2 regions of the Actinopolymorpha singaporensis genome follow, and region 2 is predicted to be linked to the other one. Evidence: riboswitches for the same ligand, from Rfam matches in the RefSeq annotation. Region 2 holds a riboswitch; the other holds the start of a gene.
The links. A riboswitch is a leader RNA that binds a small molecule or an ion and turns the genes downstream of it on or off. The one in region 2 is predicted to bind ZMP and ZTP.

Region 1: it holds a riboswitch for ZMP and ZTP, as region 2 does, so the genes downstream of both, BLU27_RS05045 (5-aminoimidazole-4-carboxamide ribonucleotide transformylase) here and BLU27_RS01150 (glycine hydroxymethyltransferase) in region 2, are expected to answer to the same signal.

What each region holds. Positions count from the first base shown of each region.
Region 1 covers NZ_LT629732.1:1,095,570-1,102,696, reverse strand. The annotation lists gene BLU27_RS05060 (DUF418 domain-containing protein) at 1-199, opposite strand, end outside; gene BLU27_RS05055 (TetR/AcrR family transcriptional regulator) at 421-1,182, shown strand; gene pheA (prephenate dehydratase) at 1,328-2,266, shown strand; gene BLU27_RS30975 (hypothetical protein) at 2,847-2,960, shown strand; gene BLU27_RS05045 (5-aminoimidazole-4-carboxamide ribonucleotide transformylase) at 2,975-3,973, opposite strand; ZMP/ZTP riboswitch at 4,010-4,115, opposite strand; gene BLU27_RS29775 (hypothetical protein) at 4,205-7,127, shown strand, end outside.
Region 2 covers NZ_LT629732.1:233,895-241,021, reverse strand. The annotation lists gene BLU27_RS01155 (DEAD/DEAH box helicase) at 1-2,499, opposite strand, end outside; gene BLU27_RS01150 (glycine hydroxymethyltransferase) at 2,590-4,101, opposite strand; ZMP/ZTP riboswitch at 4,123-4,214, opposite strand; gene BLU27_RS01145 (tetratricopeptide repeat protein) at 4,573-7,127, shown strand, end outside.

The sequences.
Region 1 (7,127 bases), 860 kb from region 2:
CCGCGGCTTCCTGGCGGCGGGCGAGCTGGACGACCCCGTAGCCGAACATCACGGCGAAGACGGGATAGCCGCGGGCGTGCACGAGGTCGAAGAGCCAGAAGTCGATCACGCGCTCGGCGCCGTGCGGAGTGGCGTCGAGGCCCGGTTCGCCCGCGAAGACGACCCCGGCGACGTTGGCCACGGCGATGATCAACAGCATCGCGCCTCGGGCCAGGTCGGGTGCGAGGGCGCGTTCGGCGGGCCGGACCGGCCCTCTGCGGGTCTGCGGTGCGACGTGGACGTTGATGGTGTCCCCCTGGGGTCAGGTCCTGCCTGGATTCCGGACTAACTTGCGGACACAAACTATCAGAGACAAACTAAGCTCGTCTGGCAGGATGGCGGTCACATCCCCCGGGTACATTCCGGGCGAACGAGGGGGCCATGGGCAGCGACGACGACTACGTGCCGGCGCCGCTACGCCGGCTGTGGCGAATCCCCGAGACCTCGCGCCTCGGCCGGCCCGCGGCTCTCGACGTCAACCAGGTGGTCGCCGCGGCGGTGGAGATCGCCGACCGCGAGGGCTTGGGCGGCGTGACGCTTCCCCGGGTCGGCAAGAACCTCGGCTTCACCGGCATGTCGCTCTACCGGCACGTCGGGTCCAAGGACGAGTTGCTCACCCTGATGGCCGACGCCGCCCTGGGCGAGCCGCCGAGTATCGATTCGCGGGACTGGCGGGAAGGGCTGCGTACCTGGGCGTACGCGCAGCGCGAAGTGTTCCGGCGCCGGCCGTGGCTGACCCGGGTACCTGTCTCCGGGCCGCCGGCCGGGCCACACCAGGTTGCCTGGATGGAGGCGGCACTGAAGGTTCTGTCCGGCACCCACCTGGACTGGGGGGCCAAGATGGGCATCCTGTTGCTGGTCAGCGGCTACGTCGCCCAGTCGGTACGCCAGTCCGGTGAGCTCGCCGAGGGCAGGGCCGAGGGGCAGGGGCAGGTCGAGGCCGAGCGCGCGTACGGCCGGGCACTGGAACGACTCGTCGAGCCCGGGCGCTTTCCGCAGACCGCCCAGATGTTCTCGTCCGGGCTGTTCGAGGCCTCGCCGCCGGACACCTCCGACACGGCCGCGAGCGACGCCGACTTCGCGTTCGGGCTCGAACTCATCCTGGACGGGGTCGCCGGGAGGGTGGAACGTTCCGACGCCTGAGCCGGGGCGGGGCGGGCGACCTCCCCGGGCCTCGCTGCCGAGCGTCGCTCCCAGGCCTCGCTCCTGGGTCCTTGCTCCTGGGTCCTCGCTCCTGTGGGCCCGGGCCTGGCGGGGCTGATCGAACCTGCCGGTCTACTCTCGGAGCGTGACCGAAGCCGCACGAGTCCGGTACGCCTACCTCGGCCCCGCCGGGACCTTCACCGAGGCGGCCCTGCGCACCCTGCCCCACCTCGACCGGATCGACCCCGAACCCTGCGCGACCGTCCCCGCCGCCCTGGACGCCGTACGCTCCGGCACGGCCGACGGTGCGGTCGTACCCATCGAGAACTCCGTCGAGGGCGGCGTCCCGGTCACACTGGACGAGCTTGCCGGCGGCCACCTGATGATCACCCGGGAGATCCTGCTGCCGGTGTCGTTCGCGCTGCTGGCCCGGCCCGGCACCCAGTTGGCCGACTGCAAGCGGATCAGCACCCACCCGCACGCCGCCGCGCAGTGCCGGCGGTGGCTGGCCGACAACCTCCCGCAGGCGGAGGTGACGCTGGCCTCGTCCACGGCCGCCGCGGCGGCCGCCGTCGCGGAGGAGGGGTCGGAGTTCGACGCGGCGGTGGCACCCCGGATCGCGGGTGAGCGGTACCGGCTCGACGTGCTCGCGAACGAGATCGAGGACAACGCCGACGCGGTGACGAGGTTCGTGCTGGCCACCCGGCCGGCCGCACCGGGGCCGATGACCGGTGCCGACAAGACGTCCCTGGTGGCGTTCATCCGCGACGACCACCCGGGAGCGCTGCTGGAGATCCTGGACGAGTTCGCCGTACGCGGGGTCAACCTGACCCGGATCGAGTCCCGGCCGACCGGTGACGGCATCGGCCGGTACAACTTCTCCATCGACTGCGAGGGGCACGTCGATGAGGCGCGGGTCGGCGAGGCGCTGATGGGCCTGCGCCGGGTGTGCGCGGAGGTGCGCTTCCTCGGGTCGTATCCGCGCGCGGACGGCGCCCGGATCGACCTGCGCATTGGCACCACCGACGCCGACTTCCGGGGCGCGGCGGACTGGCTGGCCCGTGTGCGGGAGGGTCGCAGCTGAGTCGCTGACCTGCGCGCTCACTGCTTGCCGCGTGGTCCTGCGGTGCTGCTCCGTGCTCGGCACCGCGGCGGGCGTGGGACGCCGCGGTACCAGCACGAGAACACCTTGGCAGGGACCACCGACACTTGTCCGTTCCCGCGCCGCCGGCCGGGTCTTCCTGGTCGGCGACGCCGCCTCACCATGGAGCAGGCGTACGCGCGGTTCGGTAACCGGATGGGGCCCGACGCGGACGTGCAGATGCTGGAGTACTCCGCGGTCGCGATGGGCTACCAGTACCGCTCCGCCGCGGTGGTCGGCGCCGACGAGGACGCGTCGCCGCTGCCACAGGGCGCGCTGTCCGGGCAGCCCGGCACCCGGGCACCGCACGTCGTGGTCGGGCACGCCGGTGCGGAGATCTCCACGCTCGACCTGTACGGACGGGACTTCGTGTTGCTCGCCGGGCCGGCCGGGCAGGCACGGACCGACGCGGCTGGGTCGGTGTCGGCCGGGCTGGAGGTGCCGGTCGGGGACGTACCGTTTCGGCTCCGACCTGACCGCCGCCGACGGTCCGGCACGGCACGGGACCGGTGCCGACGGTGCGGTGCTGGTCCGCCCGGGCGGGGTGGTCGCCTGGCGGTCGGCCGAGGCGCCCGCCGGCACCGATGCCCGGGCCGAGCTCGGCCGGGCCCTGCGCACCGTCCTCGCCCGTGGCTGAGACCCGCCAGGGCCTCAGTGCCGGAAGAGGCGTACTCCGGTCCGGACGAGCCTGATCCCGTGCTCGTGGCAGGCCCGGGCCACCTCGTCGTCGCGGATCGAACCGCCCGGCTCGGCGAACCACCGCACGCCGTGCCGGGCGGCCTCGTCCACGTTGTCGCGGAAGTTCACCATCGCGTCCGACCCGAACGCGACGTCGGCCGGCCGCTCGTGGCGGCGCTCCCACCAGGCGTCGGCCTTCGCCCCGGCGATCCGGGTGCAGGCGATCCGGGACTGCTGACCGGCGCCGACGCCGAGGGTCACGCCGGCGCGCACGTAGACGACGGAGTTCGACTGGGTGTGCCGGAGTACGACCTGGCCGAACAGCAGGTCCTCGACGGCGTGTGCCGGCAGCGGCTGCCCCGCCGTGTCCACGCGTACGAGCTCGGGTGTCAACCTCAGCTTGTCGACGGGCTGGACGAGGCGCAGGCCGTGGAGCTCGCGGACCTCCTCCTCAGGAGGCTCGTACGCCGGATCCGTCCGCAGGACGAGGAAACGCCCGCTCTTCTTGGGCGCCAGGATGTCAACCGCGCCTTGCTCGTACGCCGGGGCGATGATCGCGTCCGACACCTTGCGGCGCAACAGCCGGGCGAGAGTCACGTCGACGGGCGCGGACACCGCGATGACGTCGCCGTACGACGACTGTGGGTCGGTGTCCCGTGCACGTACGTAGGCCCGTGCCACCGGACTCAGCCCCGCCGCGTCGACGCTGCCGCCCACGCCGAAGGTGGTCGCCGCCACCTCGTCCACCGGGCCGTCGAGGGCGGCGCCGGCCGGGGACAGGTGCTTGATGGACGCGGCGGCGGGCCGGCCAAACAGGTCGGCGGCCTCCCTGACCAGCCGCCAGCCGGCCAGCGCGTCCAGCAGGTTGAGGTACGACGGCGTGCCGTTGACCACCTCGAGCGGCCACTCGCCGGGTCGTACGGGCGTCACGGACGCCGGCAGGTGGGGATTCATGCCGTACCGCAGCTGCATCGGGGTTCTCCCTCGGTCGCAGGTGGATGCTGCAGACCGAGGCCCCCAGGCGGTCGAGGCCGGTCCAGGCCCCAGAGTCGACCGAGGCCGGTTCGCCGCTTCCCGATGGTCGGATCCATCCGCGCCAGTCGCGGCGAGCCCAACCCTATCCGCGTGAATCGCGTGAATCGCGCCGGACCTGCCCGCAGGCCCCGGCCGCGGGCAGGTCCGGGCGGGTCGATAATGCCTACGGTGAGCGATCCGTTTGCGACAGGGCAGATCCGCGACCGGGTGCTGGCCGGTTGGTCGGCGTCACCGGCGCGCTTCCGGGAGGACGCCAACGCCGAGGAGGACCTGGCGCTCGGCGGCTACCGCGACCGGCTGGTCGTCGAGTTGGCACAGAACGCCGCCGACGCCGCCGCGCGTGCAGGCGTACCCGGCGTCGTCCGGTTCACGTTGCGCGACGACGCTCCGGCGTGGTCCGCGTCCGGCGGACCCGTCCTCGTCGTGGAGAACACCGGCGCCGGGCTGACCGCCGACGGGGTGCAGTCGCTGGCGACGCTGCGGGCCTCCGCCAAGCGCGCAGAACCGACCGAACCGACCGAACCGACCGGACTGGCCCGACCGACCGGCCTTGTCCGTCCCGGTGAGCCCTCAGAGTTGTCCGAGCCGCTAGAGCCGCTAGAGCCGCTGGAGCCGGTCGAGCCGTTAGAGCCGGTCGAGTCGGCCGTCGGCCGGTTCGGGGTCGGGTTCGCGGCCGTGCTCGCGGTCACCGACGAGCCGGTCGTGCTGTCCCGGTCCGGCGGGGTGCGGTTCTCCCGCGCCGACACCGCCGCGCTGGTCGCCGAGGCCGCGCGAGAGGCGACCGGACTGGACACGGAGGTACGCCGGCGCGGGGGCCAGGTGCCGGCGTTGCGGCTGCCGTTCCCCGCGGAGGGCGAGCCGCCGGAGGGGTTCGACACGGCCGTGGTGCTGCCGCTGCGCGACGAGGCCGCGGCGGAGTTGGTACGCGAGTTGCTGGCCGAGGTCGACGACACCCTGCTGCTGGCTCTGCCCCACCTGGACCGGGTCGAGATCGACACCGGCACCGCACCCGTACGTGTGCTGTCCGACGCCGCCGCGCGCTGGCACACCGTCCGGGCCGGCGGAACCTGGACGGACGCCGAACGCGCCACGCTGCTGGCGGACCGCCCCACCGAGGAACGCGACCGGCCGTACTGGTCGGTGCTGTGGGCGGTGCCCCGCGACGCCGCGCCGGTCGACCCGCTCGGTGGAGGGTGGACCGCCCAGTCGGCGCTGCCGCGGGTCGTACACGCGCCCACGCCGACCGACGAACCCCTGTCGGTCCCGGCCCTTCTGCTGGCGTCGTTCCCGCTCGACCCGACCCGCCGGCACGTCGCACCCGGTCCGCTCACCGACCGGCTGGTGCAGGAGGCGGCCGCGGCGTACGCCGAACTCGCCCGCGCCCGCGCCGAGTCCGGTGCCGACCCGCTCGACCTCGTGCCCCTCGGCCTGCCGGCGGGCCGGCTCGACGGCGCCCTGCGCGACGCCATCGCCCAGCGGCTCCCGGGCACGCCGCTGCTGCCGTCGGCGGAGGACCCGCACCTCCTGCTGCGCCCGCGGGAGGCGGTCGTCGTCGACAACGCCGACCCGGTGCTCGTACGCACTCTCGCGTCCGTGGTCGGCGGGCTGGTCGCCCCGGAGCCCCGGCACGGCTCAGCCCTCGACGCGCTCGGCGTACGCCGGCTTCCGCTGGCCGACCTGGTCGACGAACTCGGCGCGGTGGCCGACGCGCACCCGCCGGACTGGTGGCACGACCTGTACGTCGCCCTCGCCGGTGCCGCCGCCGACCCCGAACGCCGGGAGGCGCTGGGCGCGCTGCCGATCCCGCTGGCCGACGGCCGGGTCGCCCGCGGTGCGCGTGGCCTGCTGCTGCCCGGCGGCGCCGAACTCCCCGAGGAGACGACGGGCGTCCTCGCGTCGTACGGCCTTCGGCTGATCCATCCCGTGGCCGCGGCCGAACCCGCGTTCGACATCCTCGAACGCCTCGGCGCGACACCCGCCAGTCCGCGCGGGATCCTCGACGACGGAGCGGTCCGGGCGGCGGTCCAGGACTCCCCGGACGCCGACGAGCCGGCCGAGGTCGCCGACGCGGTGCTCGCCCTGGTCGCCGCCGCGGTGCGCGCCGGGGGACTGCAGCCCGGTGAGCTGCCGTGGCTCGGCGACCTCGCCCTGCCCGACGACACCGGCGAACTGGCCCCCGCCAGCGCACTCGTCCTCCCCGGCTCGCGGGCGGAGGAGCTGTTCGACCCCGAGGACCTCGCTCCGCTCGATCGGGCGGTGTTCGAACGCTGGGGTCCGCAGGTGCTGGAGGCGGCCGGCGTGGTGGGCACGCTCGGTCTGGTCACCGCCTCCGACGTCGACCTCACCGCCCCGCCGGACGAACTCGCCGAACTCGACGACATCGAGACCTGGGCCAGCGAGGCCGCCGACGAGCTCGAGGCAGGCGACGGCGGCGGAACGGTCGGTGAGTTCCTCGCCGTGCGCGACGTCGACTTCGTACGCGAGGACGCCTGGCCGCGGGCACTCGCGCTGCTGGTCGCCGAGCCGGCACTGCGCCGGGCACTGGTGGTTCCCGCGCGGCTGCGGGACCCGCGCCGGCCGGAGCTGCCTGCGGTGGACGTCCCGTCGTACTCCGCCTGGTGGATCCGACGGCACGTCCACGTCGACGGCCTGCCGATCCCCGCGTACGCCGACCCCGACGCCGAACCCGCGATCGCCGCGCTGGCCCGCCCGGCCCCGGCCTGGCTGGCGGCGTTCGACCCGGCGGCCCGGCAGGCGATCGGCCTCGTCCGGACCGCCGACGACCTGGACAGCGCAGGCCTGCGCCGGATCCTGCACCGGCTCGCCGACCCCGCCCTGGTCGTGGACGCGCCGACGATGGTGCGGCTGTGGGCGCAGCTCGGCTCACTCGACCCGCAGCTGCTGGGCACGGACTCCGCCCCGGAGCGCGTCCGCGTCCTGGCCGGCCGGCAGACCCGGGTGGTCGACGCCGACGACGCGGTGGTCGTGGACGCACCGATGTGGGCGCAGCGCACCGACCTGGGCGAGCAGGTCGTGGCGACCGGCGAGGCCGCGGACAATCTCGCCGAACTCCTCGACCTGCCGCTGGCCT
Region 2 (7,127 bases):
GTTCGGGTCGTCGAAGATCTGCCGGACCAGCCACCGGCCGGGCTCGGTCGTGGTGTCCACGACGAGGAACGCCGGGCCGCGCGCGTCCGGACCGGTTCCGATCGAGTCGTACTCCGCGAAGTACTCCCCCAAGGCCGCGGCCCACGCGCCGGCGTCCCACCCGGACTCGGCGTCGAGCTCGCCGAGCTCGTCGGAGCGGCGCAGGGCCGCCAGCTCGACCCGGCGGAACAGCGCGTTGCGGACGAGCACCCGGAACGCCCGGGCGTTCGACGTCACCGTCAACGGCTCCTTGACGCCGATGCCCGGAGCGCCGGCCGACAGCTCCTCCTCGGACGGGTTGCGCAGACGTTCCCACTCGTCCAGCAGGCTGGAGTCGACCTGGCGGACCAGCTCGCCCAGCCACTCGATCAGGTCGGTCAGCTCCTCGGTCCGGGCGTCCTCGGGCACGGTCTGCCGCAGCGCCTTGTACGCGTCGGCGAGGTAGCGCAGCACCAGTCCCTCCGAGCGGGTCAGGCCGTACAGCCCGACGTACTCCACGAACGTCATCGCCCGCTCGTACATGTCGCGCACGACCGACTTCGGCGAGAGCTCGTGGTCGGCGACCCAGGGATGCCCGCGCCGGTACATCTCGTACGCCGCGTCGAGCAGGTCGGCCAGCGGCTGCGGGTGGGTGACGTCCTCCAGCAGCTCCATGCGCTCGTCGTACTCGATGCCCTCCGCCTTCATCGCCGCGACCGCCTCACCCCGAGCCTTCTGGCGCTGGGCGGACAGCACCTGCCGCGGGTCGTCCAGCGTGGACTCGATCACGGACACGACGTCCAGTGCGTACGTCGGTGACTCCTTGTCCAGCAGCTCGATCGCGGCCAGCGCGAACGGCGACAGCGGCTGGTTGAGGGCGAAGTCCCACTGCAGGTCGACGGTCAGCCGGACCCGCCGTCCGGTCTCGTCGGGTTCGTCCAGCTGCTCCACCACGCCACCGGCGAGCAGCGCGCGGTAGATCGCGATCGCCCGGCGGATGTGCCGGCGTTGCGCGGCCGGCTCCTCGTGGTTGTCGGTGAGCAGGTGGCGCATCGCCGCGAACGCGTCACCGGGCCGGCCGATGACGTTCAGCAGCATCGCGTGGCTGACCGCGAAGCTGGACGTGAGCGGCTCGGGTTCGGCTGCGACCAGCCGCTCGAACGTCGGCCTGCCCCAGCCGATCGTGCCCTCCGGCGGCTTCTTGCGTACGACCTTGCGGCGCTTCTTCGGGTCGTCGCCGGCCTTGGCGAGCGCCTTCTCGTTCTCCACCACGTGTTCGGGCGCCTGCACGACGACGGTGCCGAGCGTGTCGTAGCCGGCGCGCCCGGCCCGCCCGGCGATCTGGTGGAACTCCCGCGCCTTGAGCAGCCGCACCTTCTGCCCGTCGTACTTCGACAGGCCGGTGAACAGCACCGTGCGGATCGGCACGTTGATGCCCACACCGAGGGTGTCGGTGCCGCAGATCACCTTCAGCAGCCCGGCCTGGGCGAGCGTCTCCACCAGCCGGCGGTAGCGGGGCAGCATGCCGGCGTGGTGGACGCCGATGCCGTGCCGGACCAGCCGGGACAGCGTACGGCCGAAGCCGGCGGTGAACCGGAAGTGACCGATCATCGCCGCGATCGCGTCCTTCTCCGCCCGGGTGCACATGTTGACGCTCATCAGCGCCTGCGCGCGTTCCAGCGCGGCCGCCTGGGTGAAGTGGACGACGTAGACCGGCGCCTGGTGGGTGCCGAGGAGGTCCTCCAGCGTCTCGTGCAGGGGAGTGGTGACGTAGGAGAACACCAGCGGCACCGGGCGCTCGGACGCGTGCACCAGGGTGGTCGGCCGCCCGGTCCGCCGGGTCAGATCCTCCTCGAACCTGCTGACGTCGCCCAGCGTCGCCGACATCAGCACGAACTGCGCGTGCGGCAACTCGATCAGCGGCACCTGCCAGGCCCAGCCCCGGTCGGGCTCGGCGTAGAAGTGGAACTCGTCCATCACCACCTGGCCGACGTCGGCGTCCGGCCCGTCGCGCAACGCGATGTTGGCGAGGATCTCCGCCGTGCAGCAGATGATCGGTGCGTCGGCGTTGACGCTTGCGTCCCCGGTCTGCATGCCGACCTTGTCGGCGCCGAACATCTCGCACAGCGCGAAGAACTTCTCCGACACCAGCGCCTTGATCGGTGCGGTGTAGTAGGTCCGTCTGCCCTGTGCCATCGCGGCGAAGTGGGCACCGGCGGCGACCAGGCTCTTGCCGGACCCGGTCGGGGTGGCAAGGATCACGTTGGCGCCGGAGACGATCTCGATCAGCGCCTCTTCCTGGTGGGGATAGAGGGTGAACCCGCGTTCGCCGGCCCAGCTGGCGAAGGCCTCGTAGAGGGAGTCCGGATCGGTGTCGGCAGGGTCGGCCGGCGGGTGCAGCCGCGTCAGCTGCGTGGCGGCCAGCGAGGGGGTGGGAAGGGCGGACGTGGACGGCGGGGACAACGGATCAGTGAGCGACATGGCGCTTCCATCGTGCCCTACGCCGTGCGTGGCGGCCCACCCGCGCCGGGCGCGGGTGGGCCGCCACGGGCCCCGGCCGAGGTCGGCGCCTCAGCCGAGGTCGACCGTGGGGTACAGCGGGTGGTTCGACAGCAGGTCGGCGGCCTGCTGGGAGACCCGGGTGGCCACCGCCTCGTCGAGCACGTGCGAGGCCTTCGACGGGGCACCCTGTTTGGTGGTGCCCGGCTTGGTCTGGGCGAGCACCGTGTCGATCAGTCCGGCCACCTCGTCCAGTTCGGCGGTGCCGAGGCCGCGGGTGGTGAGCGCGGGGGTGCCGAGCCGGATGCCGGAGGTGTACCACGCGCCGTTGGGGTCCTGCGGGACGGCGTTGCGGTTGGTGACGATGCCCGACTCCAGCAGCGCCGCCTCGGCCTGCCGGCCGGTGAGGCCGTACGACGACACGTCCAGCAGGACGAGGTGGTTGTCGGTGCCCCCGGTGACCAGCTTCGCCCCGCGCCTGGTGAGCCCCTCGGCCAGCGCCTTCGCGTTGTCCACGATCCGCTGGGCGTAGTCGCGGAAGTCCGGCTGCCGGGCCTCGGCCAGCGCGACCGCCTTCGCCGCCATCACGTGCGGCAGCGGGCCGCCGAGCACCATCGGGCAGCCGCGGTCGACCTGGTCGGCGAGCTCGGGCTGGCACAGGACCATCCCGCCGCGCGGGCCGCGCAGCGACTTGTGCGTCGTGGTGGTGGTGATGTGGGCGTGCGGCACCGGGTCGTAGTCGCCGGTGAGCACCTTGCCCGCGACCAGGCCGGCGAAGTGGGCCATGTCGACCATGAACGTCGCACCGACCTCGTCGGCGATCTCGCGCATCGTCGCGAAGTTGATCAGCCGGGGGTACGCCGAGTAGCCGGCGACCAGGATCAACGGGCGGAACTCCTGCGCCGCCCGGCGCACCTCGTCGTAGTCGATCAGGCCGGTCCGCGGGTCGGTGCCGTAGCTCCTCTGGTCGAACATCTTGCCGGAGATGTTCGGCCGGAACCCGTGGGTGAGGTGGCCGCCCGCGTCGAGGGACATGCCGAGCATCCGCTGGTTGCCGAGCTCGCGGCGCAGCTCGAACCAGTCCTGCTCGGACAGGTCGTTGACCTGGCGGACCTGCGCCTTCTCCAGCGCGGGCGCCTCGACCCGGTTGGCCAGCACCGCCCAGAACGCCACCAGGTTGGCGTCGATCCCCGAGTGCGGCTGGGCGTAGGCGTGCGGGGCGCCGAAGAGCTCGCGGGCGTGCTCGGCTGCCAGCGCCTCCACGGTGTCGACATTCTGGCAGCCGGCGTAGAAGCGGCGCCCGATGGTGCCCTCGGCGTACTTGTCGCTGAGCCAGTTGCCCATCGCCAGCAGGACCGCCGGCGAGGCGTAGTTCTCACTCGCGATCAGCTTCAGGGACTCGCGCTGGTCGTGCAGTTCGGCGCCGATCGCGGCGGCGACCCGGGGCTCGACCCGGGCGATCACGTCCAGTGCGCTCCGGAACGCGGTCGACTCGGTGCTGTTCGCCGGGCTGTTCGCCGGGCTGTTCGCCGGGCTCTTCTGGGGGCTGTCCTTCGGGCTGTCCGGGGCGGACGCGGGGCTCATGGGGACCTCCTGTGGCGTACGGAAGGGGGCCCAGGCGCACGGCACTCCGTCCTTCGACGAGGCCGCTTCCCGATGGTCGATCCCATCCCAACGCGCCAGTCACGGCCTGCACCGAGGCTACCGTGGCCGGTCGTCCGCGTGCAGCCACCCGTACCCGGACACAGGGGTACAGGCCGCGCCGAGGCTGGCTGGCCCACCAACGTCGCGACGATCCGCCCGGGCGGGCCATGTCCTCCAAGGCCCCCATGTACGGCCGTGCCCGCCCGGACCGGGACGGTCCGCCACGGCCGGATGCGCTTCGGCCCGGGTTGGGCGGCGCCCTCTCCGGCGTTTGTGCCCTCATCCACCCGCCTGTGTGGACACTGGGATGAGGAATGTCTCAGGGACTTCTCTGGGCGGAACCGTTTCCGCAGGTCAGAGGCGGTACGCCGACCGCGGGGCCGAAGGCTCCGAGCGTCGGGGGGTGAGGTTGTGGCGGCGCAGAAGGGACAGCACGGCGACTCGGGCAAGCCGGAGGAGTCGCAGGGGCGGACGTGGGTCCGCTCGCTGGGAATGATCGGTTTGGTCTTCCTGGTGCTGGCGGCCCTGATCGAGACGATCACGGCCGGTACGCAGCGTCCGGTGGTGGGCGGGCTCGCCCTGCTCGCCGTCGCCGCGTTCGTGATAGCCGGGGTGGGGCGGCTGACCGAGCCGGAGAGCGTGCGCGCCGCCCGGGCGCAGGCCGCGGACGGGCCGGCGGACTCCGGTGAACGGACCGGACCCTGGCAGGAGGACGACGCTCCGTGGCGGGAGGACGCCGAGGGGCCCTGGCAGGAGGAGGGCCGGGAGGGCGGTGAAGGCGAAGGCGGCTGGAACGAGGGCGAGGGGCCGTGGAGCGAGCGCGGCGAGCCCAGCGCACCGGCCGAGCGTTCCGGCGGCTGGCAGGGCGAGCCGCCCGGAGCCCGCTCCGGTGCCCGCACCCAGACCCAGCCGGCCACCCGAGTGCCCGGCCAGCGGCGGGAGCGCGGACGTAAGGCGCCGCAGGTTCCCGAGCGGACGTTCCCCCGGCTGTCGGAGCTGTCCGAGGCGGTGCTGGGACCGACGCCGACGCACTACGCCCACCGCGGCCAGGCGCCGTACGTACGCCGTCCGGCCGCGGACGGCCGGCTGGCCGCACTGCTGAACTCCGACGGTCCGCCGTTCCCGTTCGTGGTCGTGGTCGGTCCTTCGAAGGCCGGCAAGTCGCGCACGGTGGTCGAGGCCGTGCGGTCGGTGCTCGGCGGCCGGGACCCGGCCGTGTTCGTACCCGGCAGCGGCGAGGAACTCGCCGAGGCCCTGCGCGAGGAGGAGGCGCTACCCCGCGGCCGTCAGCCGTGGGTGGTGTGGCTGGACGACGTCACCGCGGCCGACCTGGTCCACCTGTCCGCGGACACACTGGACCGTGCTGCCCGGCACGCGATGATCGTGGCGAGCATGACCGACGAACGCTGGGACCAGGTGCTGGACAGCACCGGCGACGTGGCGGCCACCGCCAAGGCGGCGTTGCGCCGGGCGACGAAGGTGCCGCTGGACTTCGAGCTGACCGTACGCGAGCGCGCGGAGGCCGAGCAGCTGTACCCGCAGCTGCAGATCAACGCCAGCATCGGCGAGGCGCTGATCGGCGGGGACCAGCTGGTGGCGAAGTTCCGCGCCGGCCGGGACGGGGAACCCGCCGGCTACACGATCGTGCAGGCGGCGGTGGACGCGCGGCGGGCCGGGCTGAACCGGCCGCTCACCGAGTCCGAACTCCGCGGTCTCTACCCGCTGTACCTGCGCCGGGTGCGCATCGACCTCGACCCGACCACCGCGTTGTTCGAGGAGGGCATGGCATGGGCCACCGAACCTGTCGCCTCCGAGGTCTCGCTGCTGAGTTACGTCGGTGGCGGTGCCGGGGCGGCGCCCGGTGCCATCCCGGGGATCGGCACGGGGATCGGTGCGGGCATCGGTGCGGGGGCCGGTACGTCGTTCGGCGGGGCGGCCGGCGCGGGGATCGGTGCGCGAGGAAAGCCGGCGCCGGAGAGCGCCGACGGTGCCCTGGAGATCCTGGACTACGTGGTCGCGGTCGAGGAGGGCCGCCACGGCCAGGAGGCCAGGCCGGTCTTCGACGCGATGTGGCAGGAGCTCATCGCCGCTGTTCCGCCCGATGACGCGTTCAACATCGGCATCGGCGCGAGCCTGCGCGGCAACCAGTCCGCCGCCGAACTCGCGTTCCGCAAGGTGCTCGACCTCGACCATGCCGAGGAGGCGCCGCGGGCGGCGAACAACCTCGGCCTGCTGCTGCGCGAGCGCGGTGACGTGGCCGGCGCGCGGGCGGCGTTCCAGAAGGCGATCGACTCCGGTCACCCGGACGTGATGCCGCGGGCGGCGAACAACCTGGGTGCGCTGCTGCGCCAGCAGGGCGACGTGAGCGGTGCCCGCGGTGCGTACCAGAAGGCGATCGACTCCGGGCACACCGACGTGGTGCCCCGGGCGGCGAACGACCTGGGTTCGCTGCTGCGGGGCCAGGGCGACGTGGCGGGTGCGCGGACGGCGTACCAGCGGGCGGTCGACTCAGGGCACACCGACGTGGTGCCGTCGGCGGCGCTGAACCTCGGCATGTTGCTGAAGGACCAGGGCGACGTCGCCGGTGCGGAGACGGCGTACGAACGGGCGATGGGATCCGGCCACCCCCAGGTGGTGCCGGTGGCCGCGTTGAACCTGGGTTCGCTGCTGCGTGAGCAGGGCGACATGGCGGGTGCGCGGACGGCGTACCAGCGGGCGGTCGACTCCGGCCACGCCGAGGTGGTGCCGGTGGCCGCGTTGAACCTGGGTTCGCTGCTGCGTGAGCAGGGCGACATGGCGGGTGCGCGGACGGCGTACCAGCGGGCGGTCGACTCCGGCCACCCGGGCGTGATGCCGGTCGCCGCGCTGAACCTCGGCATGTTGCTGAAGGACCAGGGCGACCCCGAGGGCGCGGAGGCTGCGTACCAGCGGGCCGTCGACTCCGGTGACGTGGACGTGGTGCCGAT